Regions from separate parts of the Acidocella aluminiidurans genome, predicted to be linked through region 1. Evidence: riboswitches for the same ligand, from Rfam matches in the RefSeq annotation. Region 1 holds a riboswitch; the other holds the start of a gene.
What was found. Region 1 has a riboswitch for thiamine pyrophosphate ahead of ACZ46S_RS15775 (ABC transporter substrate-binding protein). Riboswitches for the same ligand answer to the same signal wherever they lie in the genome.

Region 1 (5,380 bases):
TCATGCAGTTTCGAGCCGCCTTATTCGCCGCGACAATGCTGGCCGTGCCGCTGGCGCTGGCCGGCCGGGCAGAGGCCCAGCCAGTGGCCGGCCCCTATGTCAGCCTGGGCGGCGGCCTGGATCTGAAGAGCGCCACCACCCAGAAGAACTATGTCGCCGGCGGCGTCAATCTCCCGGGCGACACCAAGGCGGTGTTAAAGAACGGCTTCGATGCCCGCGCCGCCATCGGCTACGGCTTCAATAATGGCTGGCGGGTCGAGCTGGAAGGCGACTATATCCGCAACGGGCTGGACAAGGTGAAGTCCGGCGGGCTCGCCGCCAAGGGCAGCGGGCATGAGAGCCAGTATGGCGGCTTCGTCAACGGCGTCTATGATTTCGATATCGGCCTGCCCTGGCTTTATCCTTATCTGGGGGCCGGCATCGGCTGGCAGGAAGCCCGCTACAGCGATGCCAACGCCGCCGGCTTCAACGTCAACCAGGCGCGCGGCTCCTTCGCCTATCAGGGCATTGTCGGCCTGTCCTTCCCGATCGCCCCGGTGATGGGCCTCTCCGCGACGGTGGAATATCGTTTCATCGGCCTGACCACGGCGCGCCGTTACGCGATCGACAATGCCGGCATCCCCGCCAGCTTCAAGCAGCAGGGCGAGTATAACAATCAGATCAATATCGGTCTGCGTTACGAATTCGCCCCGCCGGCGCCGCCGGCCCCGGCCCCGCAGCCGGCCGCGGCTCCGCAAGCGGCCCCGGCGCCCACCCCGGCCAAGACCTATCTGGTGTTCTTCGACTGGGATAAGTACAACCTGACGCCGCGCGCGACCCAGATCATCGCGCAGGCCGCGTCCGACTCCAAGACGCAGAACGTCACCACCCTGGAAGTCAACGGCTATACCGACACCTCGGGGACCGCGACCTACAACATGGGGCTGTCTGTGAAGCGCGCGAAGGCGGTTGCCGCTCAGCTCGTCGCCGACGGCGTGCCGGCCAACGAGATCGAGATGCATGGCTATGGCGAAACCCACCTGTTGGTTCCGACCGGCCCGGGTGTGCGCGAGCCGCAGAATCGTCGTGTGGAAATCATCTTCCACTAAGGAAAAAGAAAGACGTGGGGTGTTTTTGAAAAAACACCCCACACCCCCAAAAACTTTTATGACTTAGAGCATCTAGCTTTTAGCTTGATGCTCTAAGTTTTGTTTTAGCGAGCAATTTCATGTGTTTATTTTGACGCTGGCGTGTCAACCTAAACACATATTGCTCTAGGCTTCGATCTGCACGGCGTAGTCGCCCAAGGGCAGCTTCTTCTTGATGACGCCGTTGGCCAGTAGAAAATCCCGATAAGTGAGGTAGCGGGCGTCGTTCAGCTTCGCCGGATCCTTCGCGAAATAAGGCGGCATCGCGTTCCAGGAGGCGATGTCCAGCTTGTCATTCAGGCTCGGATTTTCCTTCAGGAATTGTTTCAGCATCCCGTCCGGATCGGCCTGCAACGCCGCCACGCCTTCCCTCAGCGCGCTCAGGAACGCCTTCAGCGCGGGGTTCTTCAACCCGCTTTCATTCGAGAGCAGCAACAGCTCGTCAGACGCCGGCACCCCGTAATCCTCCGGCAGGAAGATCACCGGGTCCAACCCGGCCTGCGCCAGCTGAATATCCTCGTAATTCCTGTAGGTGCCGATCACCGCATCCACGGACTTGCTCTGCAGCGCCTGCACCAGCTCGAAATTCACATTCACCAGCTGAATATCGGCCAGGCTCATGCCGACATGCTTGAGCATCGCGCCGATGATCACCGGCTCCACCCCCGCCACCGAATAGCCGACCTTGCGGCCCTTCAGATCCTGCAGCTTGGTGATGCCACTGCGCTTCAGCGCCGTCAGCGTGTTCAGCGGCTGGTCGATCAGCGTGCCGGTCCGGCGCACCGGCAGACCCTGATCGACCAGCAGATACAGCTCGGTCTGGTAGGTCAGCGCCGCATCGGCCTTGCCGGCGGCAACCAGGCGCGGCGGCAGATCCGGGTCGGTCGGCGCCACCAGCTTCACATCCAGCCCGGCCTTCGCGTAGGCGCCGCAATATTTCGCGGCGAAGAGCGGGGCGTGGTCGGGATTCACGAACCAGTCGAGAATCAGCGTGAACGGCGTCGCGGTCGCGGCGCGGGCCAGGGCCGGCGCGCACAGCGCGGCGCTGGCGGTTGAGAGGAATAGACGTCTATTGAGGCTCATTGGCGCTCTCCCTTCGCTGGCATGACCCAGGCAGGTTCTACGGGTATGATCTCAGCCCGCACGATGCGGACACCCCGGCGGGACGCTTCTCCCGCGTTTTGGGGCATGTCGTCAATCTTGCGGCTTGGGTTGGCCGGGGGCTTCGCGCTAAACCGCTCTCATGAGCACGACAGACCCGACCGACGCGACGCTGCGCAAGGCCGCCAGCGGGGCCAGCCTGGCTTTTGCCGTGGTGCTGGTGGTGGTGAAATTCGCCGCCTGGATCGCTACCGGCTCGATGTCCCTGCTTACCTCGGCGGTGGATGCGCTGGTGGATGTCGGCGCCAGCCTCGCCACATTTTATGGGGTGCGCTATGCCCAGCGCCCGGCGGATGCGGATCATCGCTACGGGCATGGCAAGGGAGAGGCCATCGCCGCCTTCACCCAGGCGATGCTGCTGGCCGGTGCTGCGATGGTGCTGGCCTTCCAGTCCATCGAACGGCTGGTGTTTCCGGAAAGGCTGGAAGCGCTGGATTTCGGCATCATGATCATCGCGCTGAGCCTGCTCGCCGCCATCGTGCTGGTGGTGATGCAGAGCTGGGTGGTGGGCCGCACCGGCTCCACCGCCATCGCCGCCGACCGCGCGCATTATCTCACCGATGTCGCGGTCAACGCCGCCGTGCTGGCGGCTTTGGCGCTCACCCATTTCACCGGCTGGACCCGCGCCGACCCAGCCTTCGCGCTGCTGATCGCGTTCTACATGATGTGGAATGCGCGCTTCGTGGCGAATGCGGCGCTGACCCAGCTGCTCGACCGGGAATTGACCGAGACGGACCGGATGATGATCCGCCGCACGGCATTAGGCTGCCGGGGGGTGGAGGATATCCATGATCTGCGCACCCGCCATGCCGGGGACCGGGTGTTCGTGGAGTTTCACCTGGAGGTGGAAGGGCGGCTCAGCGTGAATGAGGGCCATGCCATCGGCGATGCGGTGGAGCGCGCCGTGCGTCGGGCGCTGCCGGGCCGGGTGGAGGTGAGCGTGCATCTGGAGCCGGCGGGGATTGAGGATCACCGCTTGGACGATCAGGTGGAAGCAAAAGGATAGGTGCCAAAAGTTTTTTGGTGCCGCTTTTTTACAAAAAAGCGGCGAAAGACGTTCGGGCGTGTGCACCGGCGTTGCCAACGCCCAAAAACTTTTAGAGCATCAAGCTTTTAGCTTGATGCTCTAAATTTTGTTTTATCGAGCAATTTCATGTGTTTATTTTGACGCTGCGCGTCAACCTAAACACATATTGCTCTAGAACTAAATCCAGCCGATCAGAATCGCCGCCGCCACCGCCAGCCCCACCTCGCGGTTCAGCTTGAACAGCGCCAGGCACCGCCCCGGATTATCGATATCCAGCCGCACGATCTGCCACACCAGCAAGGCGCCGGGCACCACCATCAGCCAGTAGCCCCAAGGGTGCAGCGAAAAGCCGGACATCGCGATCAGCAGCATCAGAAAGGCCAGCCCGTAGAGAATGCACAGCGCCTCGCGGGTGCGCGTGCCGAACAGCCTTGCGGTGGATTTCACCCCGATCAGCGTATCATCCTCGCGGTCCTGATGCGCATAGATCGTGTCATAGCCGATGATCCAGAAAATCGCCCCGAGATAGAGAAACAGCACCGGCCAGGTGAGATGCCCCCTTGCCGCGGCGAAGCCCAACGGCGCGCCCCAGCCGAAGGTCAGCCCCAGAAAGGCCTGCGGCCACCAGGTGACGCGCTTGGCCAGCGGATACAGCACCACCAGCACCAAAGAGGCCACCCCCAGCAGCTTCGCGCTATTGTTCAGCGTCAGCAATATCGCCAGCCCGATGGCGCAGAGACCCGCCAGGAAGCTCAGCGCCTGCATCGGCGTCACCATACCGGAGGCGAGCGGACGGCCGCGCGTGCGCTCCACCATCGCATCCATCTTGCGGTCCCAGAGATCGTTCACCACGCAGCCCGCCCCGCGCATCACCACGCTGCCGATGCCGAACAGCACGGTGAACCACAGCCCCCACCAGAAATTTTTCGCAGTCAGGCAGATTGCCCACAGCCCGGGCAGAAATAGCAGCCAGGCGCCGATCGGCCGGTCCAGCCGCGCCAGCAGCACATAGGGAAGGTAACGCTCGGGCAGACGCGCCACCCAGCCGCCGCGCCTGATATCGGTAAATCCGCTCATATCTGCTATTCAGCCCGGCATGGCCGATACGTCAATTCGTCTGCATGTTCCCGATCTCCCCGGCGCCGGCGAGGGCTTTGCCGTCTCCGAGGGCCAGGCCCATTATCTCGCCAATGTCATGCGGCTGGGCGAGGGCGACACCATACGGGTTTTTAATGGCGAGGCGGGGGAATGGCGCGCCCGCATCGCGAAAATTTCACGCAAGGCGGCGACGCTGGAGCCCACCCAGCAGACCCGAGCGCCGGCGCCGGAGCCCGATGCCTGGCTCTGCTTCGCCCTGCTCAAGCGCCAGAAAACCGATCTGGTGGTGGAAAAAGCCACCGAGCTCGGCGTCTCCGCCATCCAGCCGATCATCACCGCCCGCACCAATGCCGACCATGTGAATCTCGAACGCCTGCGCGCCATCGCCACCGAGGCGGCGGAGCAATGCGAGCGCCTGCACGTGCCCGAAATCCGCGCGCCGCTGCCGGTGATGAAGCTGATGGCGGCCTGGCCGGCGGCGCGCCCGCTTTGCATCGCCGATGAGCGGCGCGACGCTGCCCTGCTCGGCCCGGCCTCTGGCCCCAGCGCCTTGATGGTGGGTCCGGAGGGGGGCTTTACCGATCAGGAGCTTGAAGCTATCGCGCGAACACCCATCATTACACGCGTGTCATTGGGCAGCCGCATCCTGCGGGCCGAGACCGCCGCCATCGCCGGGTTGGCGCTGCAGCTCGCAGCCCAGCCCTGAGACAGCGCCCGGCATCGCCTCTGAAGCACAGAGTTTGAAGGAAGAGAGACTTGTCAAATCCCGGTGACGCTGACGCGCGTGTGGTTGAAAGCGTCAAGGATCTGGCGGCCTATCTGGAATCCGGCGCGAAGCCGGCCGCCCAGTACAGCATCGGCACCGAGCACGAGGCCTTCGGCTTCCGCGCCGCCGATTTCACCCCGCCCGCCTATGAGGGGGTGGATGGCATCGGCGCATTGCTGCGCGCGGTGCAGGCGCGCGACG
Region 2 (5,380 bases), 180 kb from region 1:
GGTTTTGCCGGCCTCGCGGATGATCAGGCCCAACAAGTCGGTCGAACGCGCCTCCAGCAGATCGGCGGCACGCTCCAACGCGGCGGCGCGCAGGGCGACGGGCTCAGCGTGCCAGTTTGCGGCGGCGGCGGCGCGCATGGCTTTGGGGATTTGCGCCGGGGTGGCGTCGCGGACGTCACCGACGATGTCGTCGAGATCAGCTGGGTTCAGCACCAGGCGCGGCGCGCTGCCCGCTTGCGCCGGGGCGGCGTGCCAGCGCGTGGCGGCACTTTCCCGCAAGCCGGCGGAGAGGCGGGCGAGGGTGATTTCATCGCTGAGATCAAGCCCGCAAGAATTGCGACGATCAGGATAGAGCGCGCCAGGGGCTGCGATTTTCTCATGCGGCGCGCCAGGGAGCGGGGATGCGGCCAGCGTCTCGGCCGGATCGGCCACCAAGGCTGCGACCGGCACCGCCGGGTCGGCGATGCGGTTGACGAAGGAGGAGTTGGCGCCGTTTTCCAGCAGCCGGCGCACCAGATAGGCCAGCAGCGTTTCATGCGTGCCGACCGGCGCATAGATGCGGCACGGGCGCTCCCCCACCACCTGCTCGTAAAGCGGCTCACCCATGCCATGCAGGCACTGGAATTCATATTGGCCGTCATGGAAATCCGGCCCGGCGAGGCGGTGGATGGTCGCCAGCGTCTGCGCATTATGCGTGGCGAATTGCGGGAAGATCGCATCCGGGGCGGCGAGCAGCGCGCGCGCGCAGGCGATGTAGGCGACATCGGTATGCAGCTTGCGCGTATAGACCGGGAAATCCGCCAGCCCGTCCTGCTGGGCGCGTTTGATCTCGGCATCCCAGTAGGCGCCCTTGACCAGCCGCACCATCAGCCGGCGCTTGGCGCGCCGCGCCAGATCGACCAGCCAGGCGATCACGAAAGGGCAGCGCTTGCCATAGGCCTGAATGACGAAGCCCAGCCCCTGCCAGCCCGCCAGCGCCGGATCCAGCGCCAGCGCCTCCAGCAGATCGAGCGAGAGCTCCAGCCGGTCGGCTTCCTCGGCATCGATGTTCAGTCCGATATCGTAGCGCTTCGAAAGCAACGCCAGAGCGCGGAGCCGCGGCAGCAGCTCGGCCATCACCCGCCCGGCCTGGGCGCGGCCATAGCGCGGATGCAGGGCCGAGAGCTTGATCGAGATGCCTGGCCCGGCAATGACGCCCCTGCCCGCGGCGTCCTGGCCGATGGCGTGGATCGCGGCCTCATATTCGGCGAAATAGCGTGCGGCATCCTGCGCCGTCAGCGCCGCCTCGCCCAGCATGTCGTAGCTGTAGCGAAAGCCTTTGGCCTCAAACGGGCGGCCATGGGATAGCGCCTCCTGAATGGTCTGGCCGCTGACGAAGGCGGCCCCCAGATGACGCATGGCGCGGTCCATCGCGGCGCGGATCAGCGGTTCGCCGGCGCGCCCCGCCAGGCGGGTAAGGGCAGCCCCCAGGCTGGCCTCGGTATGCGGGGCCACCAGCCGGCCGGTGAGTGCCAGCCCCCAGGACGCCGCGTTAACGAACAGGCTTTTCTCAGCCCCCAGATGCGCGCCCCAATCGCCGCCGACGAGTTTGTCGCGGATCAGCGCATCGCGCGTTGGGGCGTCGGGGATTCGCAGCAGCGCCTCGGCCAGGCACATCAGCGCGATGCCCTCCTCGCTGGAGAGGGCGTAATCCTGCATCAAAGCCGCCATCGAGCTGGCGGGTTTCTGCGCCCGCAGGCGGGTGACCAGGGCGATGGCGGTTTGCGCGATGGCGGCGCGATCTTCAGGCGCCAGCGTGGCGGCCGCGAGCAACGGCGCCATGCACTCTGGCTCGGCGCGGCGAAAGCCAGCGGTGATGGCCTGGCGCAAGGCGGTTTGCGGGGCGATGGGCGGTGCAAAAGCAGCGAAAAGCGGGGCTTGGATCATGAAGCATGGCTTAACATGCGCTGCCAAGGCGATTTGCCTTATAATGTCCAAAGAAAACAGATTTAAGGCTTATTTTGTTTGTATTTTTAGGTGAAAATTATGAAAAAGTCAGTTTCTATAGCCGATTTGGATGAATTCGACCACAAGCTCCTCGCTTTACTCTCCCGCGATGGGCGGATGAGCGTCACCGCCCTTGCGGCGCAGGTCGGCCTCTCCAAAACCCCCTGTCAGGCGCGGCTGAAAAAGCTGCAAGAGAGCGGGGTGATCACCGGGTTTCGCGCGGTGCTGGACAGTGCGCGGCTCGGCCTCACCCATATCGCCTTCACCGAGATCAAGCTCTCCGACACGCGCGAGGCGGCGCTGAGCCAGTTCAACGCGGCGGTGCGGCGCATCCCCGAGGTGGAGGAATGCCATATGATCGCGGGGTCGTTCGATTATCTGCTGAAAGTTCGCACCGCCGATATTCAGCGCTATCGCGAGGTCCTGGGCGAAGCAATCTCGGCGCTGCCCTTCGTCGCCTCCAGCTCCACCTACGTGGCGATGGAAACCGTGAAGGAACGCTGAGCCGGGCGGGCTTGACAACCTTGCCGTGCGGGTGCTCCCTTGCCCGCACCGAGGGGGGCTCTGCGAGAGAGCTGAGATGTGGCCAGGGGCTTTGCCCACCGCCGCGGACCCTTTGAACCTGATCCGATTAACATCGGCGGAGGGACGGGGGATGAATTCGTGAATCCATTGACCCGTGTTCCGCTACAAAGGGAGACGAGCCGTGGATATCGAGACCAAGACCCTCAGCGTGACCACAGGGCCGATTACCGGATCGCGCAAGATCTATTCACCAGCGCCCGGACATCCTGAAATCGCGGTCCCGTTCCGGGAGGTCGCCCTGCACCCCAGCGCGAATGAAGCGCCGCTGCAGCTTTATGACACTTCCGGCGCCTATACCGACCCGGCTGAGCCCATCTCGCTTGAGGACGGATTGCCGAAATTGCGTGATGCCTGGCTCAGCAAACGTGGCTTGCGCACCTATGTAGGGCGTGCGGTGAAAGCAGAGGATAATGGCTACCCCAGCGCGGAGACGCTCGTGCCACCCTGCCCGGCGGCGCATGAAGTGCGAATGGGCGATGAGGCTGCACTGGTGACGCAATATGAATTTGCCCGCGCCGGCATCATCACCGAGGAGATGATCTATGCCGCGCACCGGGAAAATCTCGGCCGGGCGGCCGCGCATGAGCAGGCGCAGGCGCGGTTGGCGGATGGTGAGAGCTTCGGCGCCTCCTTGCCGGAATTCGTCACGCCTGAATTCGTGTGTGCGGAAATCGCCGCCGGGCGGGCCATTCTGCCGGCAAATATCAACCATCCGGAGCTGGAACCGATGGTGATCGGCCGCAATTTCCTGGTGAAGATCAATGCGAATATCGGCAATTCCGCGGTAACCTCCGATGAAGCTGCGGAGGTGGAAAAGCTGGTCTGGGCGATCCGTTGGGGGGCGGATACAGTGATGGATCTCTCCACCGGACGGAATATTCACAATATCCGCAGCTGGATCCTTCGGAATTCCCCGGTGCCGATCGGCACTGTGCCGCTTTATCAGGCGCTTGAAAAAGTAGGCGGAGATGCGGCGAAGCTGGATTGGGCGCTGTACCGCGATACGCTGATCGAACAGGCCGAGCAGGGGGTGGATTATTTTACCATCCATGCCGGGGTAAGACTGGCGCATATACCGCTGACGGCGCGGCGCGTCACCGGCATCGTCTCACGCGGCGGCTCGATCATGGCGCAATGGTGCCTGGCGCATCACCGGGAAAGTTTTCTCTACGAGCATTTCGACGAAATTTGCGATATCATGCGCCGCTACGATGTGTCGTTCTCGCTGGGTGACGGGCTGCGCCCTGGCTCAAACGCGGATGCGAATGACGCTGCGCAGTTTGCGGAGCTGGAGACGTTGGGCGAGCTGACGCGCAGGGCCTGGGCGAAAGGCTGCCAGGTGATGGTGGAAGGCCCAGGCCATGTGCCGATGCATAAGATTAAAGACAATATGGATAAGCAACTCGCCACCTGCGGCGAGGCGCCATTCTATACGCTGGGACCGCTGACCACGGATATCGCGCCCGGCTATGATCATATCACCTCGGCGATCGGGGCGGCGATGATCGGCTGGTTCGGCACCGCCATGCTCTGCTATGTCACCCCCAAAGAGCATCTCGGCCTGCCGAACCGGGAAGATGTGAAAACTGGGGTGATCACCTACAAGCTGGCGGCTCATGCGGCGGACCTGGCGAAGGGACATCCGGCGGCGCGGCTGCGTGATGACGCGCTTTCCCGGGCGCGTTTCGAATTCCGCTGGGAGGATCAGTTCAATCTCGGACTTGATCCGGATACGGCACGAGCCTTTCACGACGAAACGCTGCCGAAGGAGGCGCATAAGAGCGCGCATTTCTGCTCAATGTGCGGGCCGAAATTCTGCTCGATGAAGATCAGCCAGGATATCCGCGCCGAGGCGCAGCGCCAGGAGGGGATGGAGGCGATGCGCGCCGCCTTCACCGAGGCCGGCGGCGCGCTTTATGTGCCAAACAAAGACAAAGGCTGATGAATGCTGGGCGGGAGCAGATAGCAGTATGACCTCGCCGTCGCCCCGGGGCGTGCATATGGCCTGGCCCAGACGCAGGGGCGGCTTTGGGGGCTGGCCTTGCAGCTTTATGCGCTGCGCCGGATGGATGATGGCGGCATCGGCGATTTCGCGGCGCTGGCGGCGCATGGGCGCGAGGCGGCGGCGCAAGGGGCGGATGCGATCGCGCTCAGTCCGGTCCACGCATTGTTTGCGGGCGATGTTACACGCTATGCGCCCTATGCCCCGTCCAGCCGCATCGCGCTGAATGTGCTGCACATCGCCCGCGATGCCATCGCCCCGCCGGATGGGTTGATCGACTGGCCGCGCGCCGCCGCGCGCAAGCTCGCCTTGCTGCGGCAGGATTTCGATCATGGCATCGACGAGGCCGGGCTGGCCGCCTATCGGGCCCAGGCCGGGGCGGATCTGGAGCAGCATGCGCGGTATGAGGCGCTCAGCCTGCATCTGGGCGTCTGCGACTGGCGGCGTTGGCCGGACGCGTATAGGCACCCGGACAATCCGGCGCTGGCGGATTTCGCCGGCGCTTATGCCAAGGAGATCGCCTTCCATGCCTGGCTGCAATGGCAGGCGGAGGCCGGGCTGGAGGCGGCCCAGCAGGCCTGCCGCGGTGCGGGGGCGCGGGTCGGGCTGATCAGTGATCTGGCGGTGGGTACCAGCGCGGATGGCGCCCAGGCCTGGGGGCGGCAGAGCGAGATGTTGAACGGGTTGGAAATCGGCGCGCCGCCGGATCTGTTCAACCAAGAGGGCCAGGGCTGGGGCATTACCGGCTTCTCGCCGTTGGGGCTGCGGCGCAGCGGGTTTTCCGGCTATCTCGCCATGCTGCGCCAC

Region 2: it holds a riboswitch for thiamine pyrophosphate, as region 1 does, so the genes downstream of both, thiC (phosphomethylpyrimidine synthase ThiC) here and ACZ46S_RS15775 (ABC transporter substrate-binding protein) in region 1, are expected to answer to the same signal.

What each region holds. Positions count from the first base shown of each region.
Region 1 covers NZ_AP031589.1:3,205,400-3,210,779, forward strand. The annotation lists gene ACZ46S_RS15770 (OmpA family protein) at 3-1,088, shown strand; gene ACZ46S_RS15775 (ABC transporter substrate-binding protein) at 1,254-2,210, opposite strand; TPP riboswitch at 2,202-2,297, opposite strand; gene ACZ46S_RS15780 (cation diffusion facilitator family transporter) at 2,371-3,294, shown strand; gene ubiA (4-hydroxybenzoate octaprenyltransferase) at 3,493-4,392, opposite strand; gene ACZ46S_RS15790 (16S rRNA (uracil(1498)-N(3))-methyltransferase) at 4,412-5,119, shown strand; gene ACZ46S_RS15795 (glutamate--cysteine ligase) at 5,170-5,380, shown strand, end outside.
Region 2 covers NZ_AP031589.1:3,383,550-3,388,929, reverse strand. The annotation lists gene putA (bifunctional proline dehydrogenase/L-glutamate gamma-semialdehyde dehydrogenase PutA) at 1-1,926, opposite strand, end outside; gene ACZ46S_RS16705 (Lrp/AsnC family transcriptional regulator) at 2,053-2,490, shown strand; TPP riboswitch at 2,532-2,652, shown strand; gene thiC (phosphomethylpyrimidine synthase ThiC) at 2,693-4,513, shown strand; gene malQ (4-alpha-glucanotransferase) at 4,613-5,380, shown strand, end outside.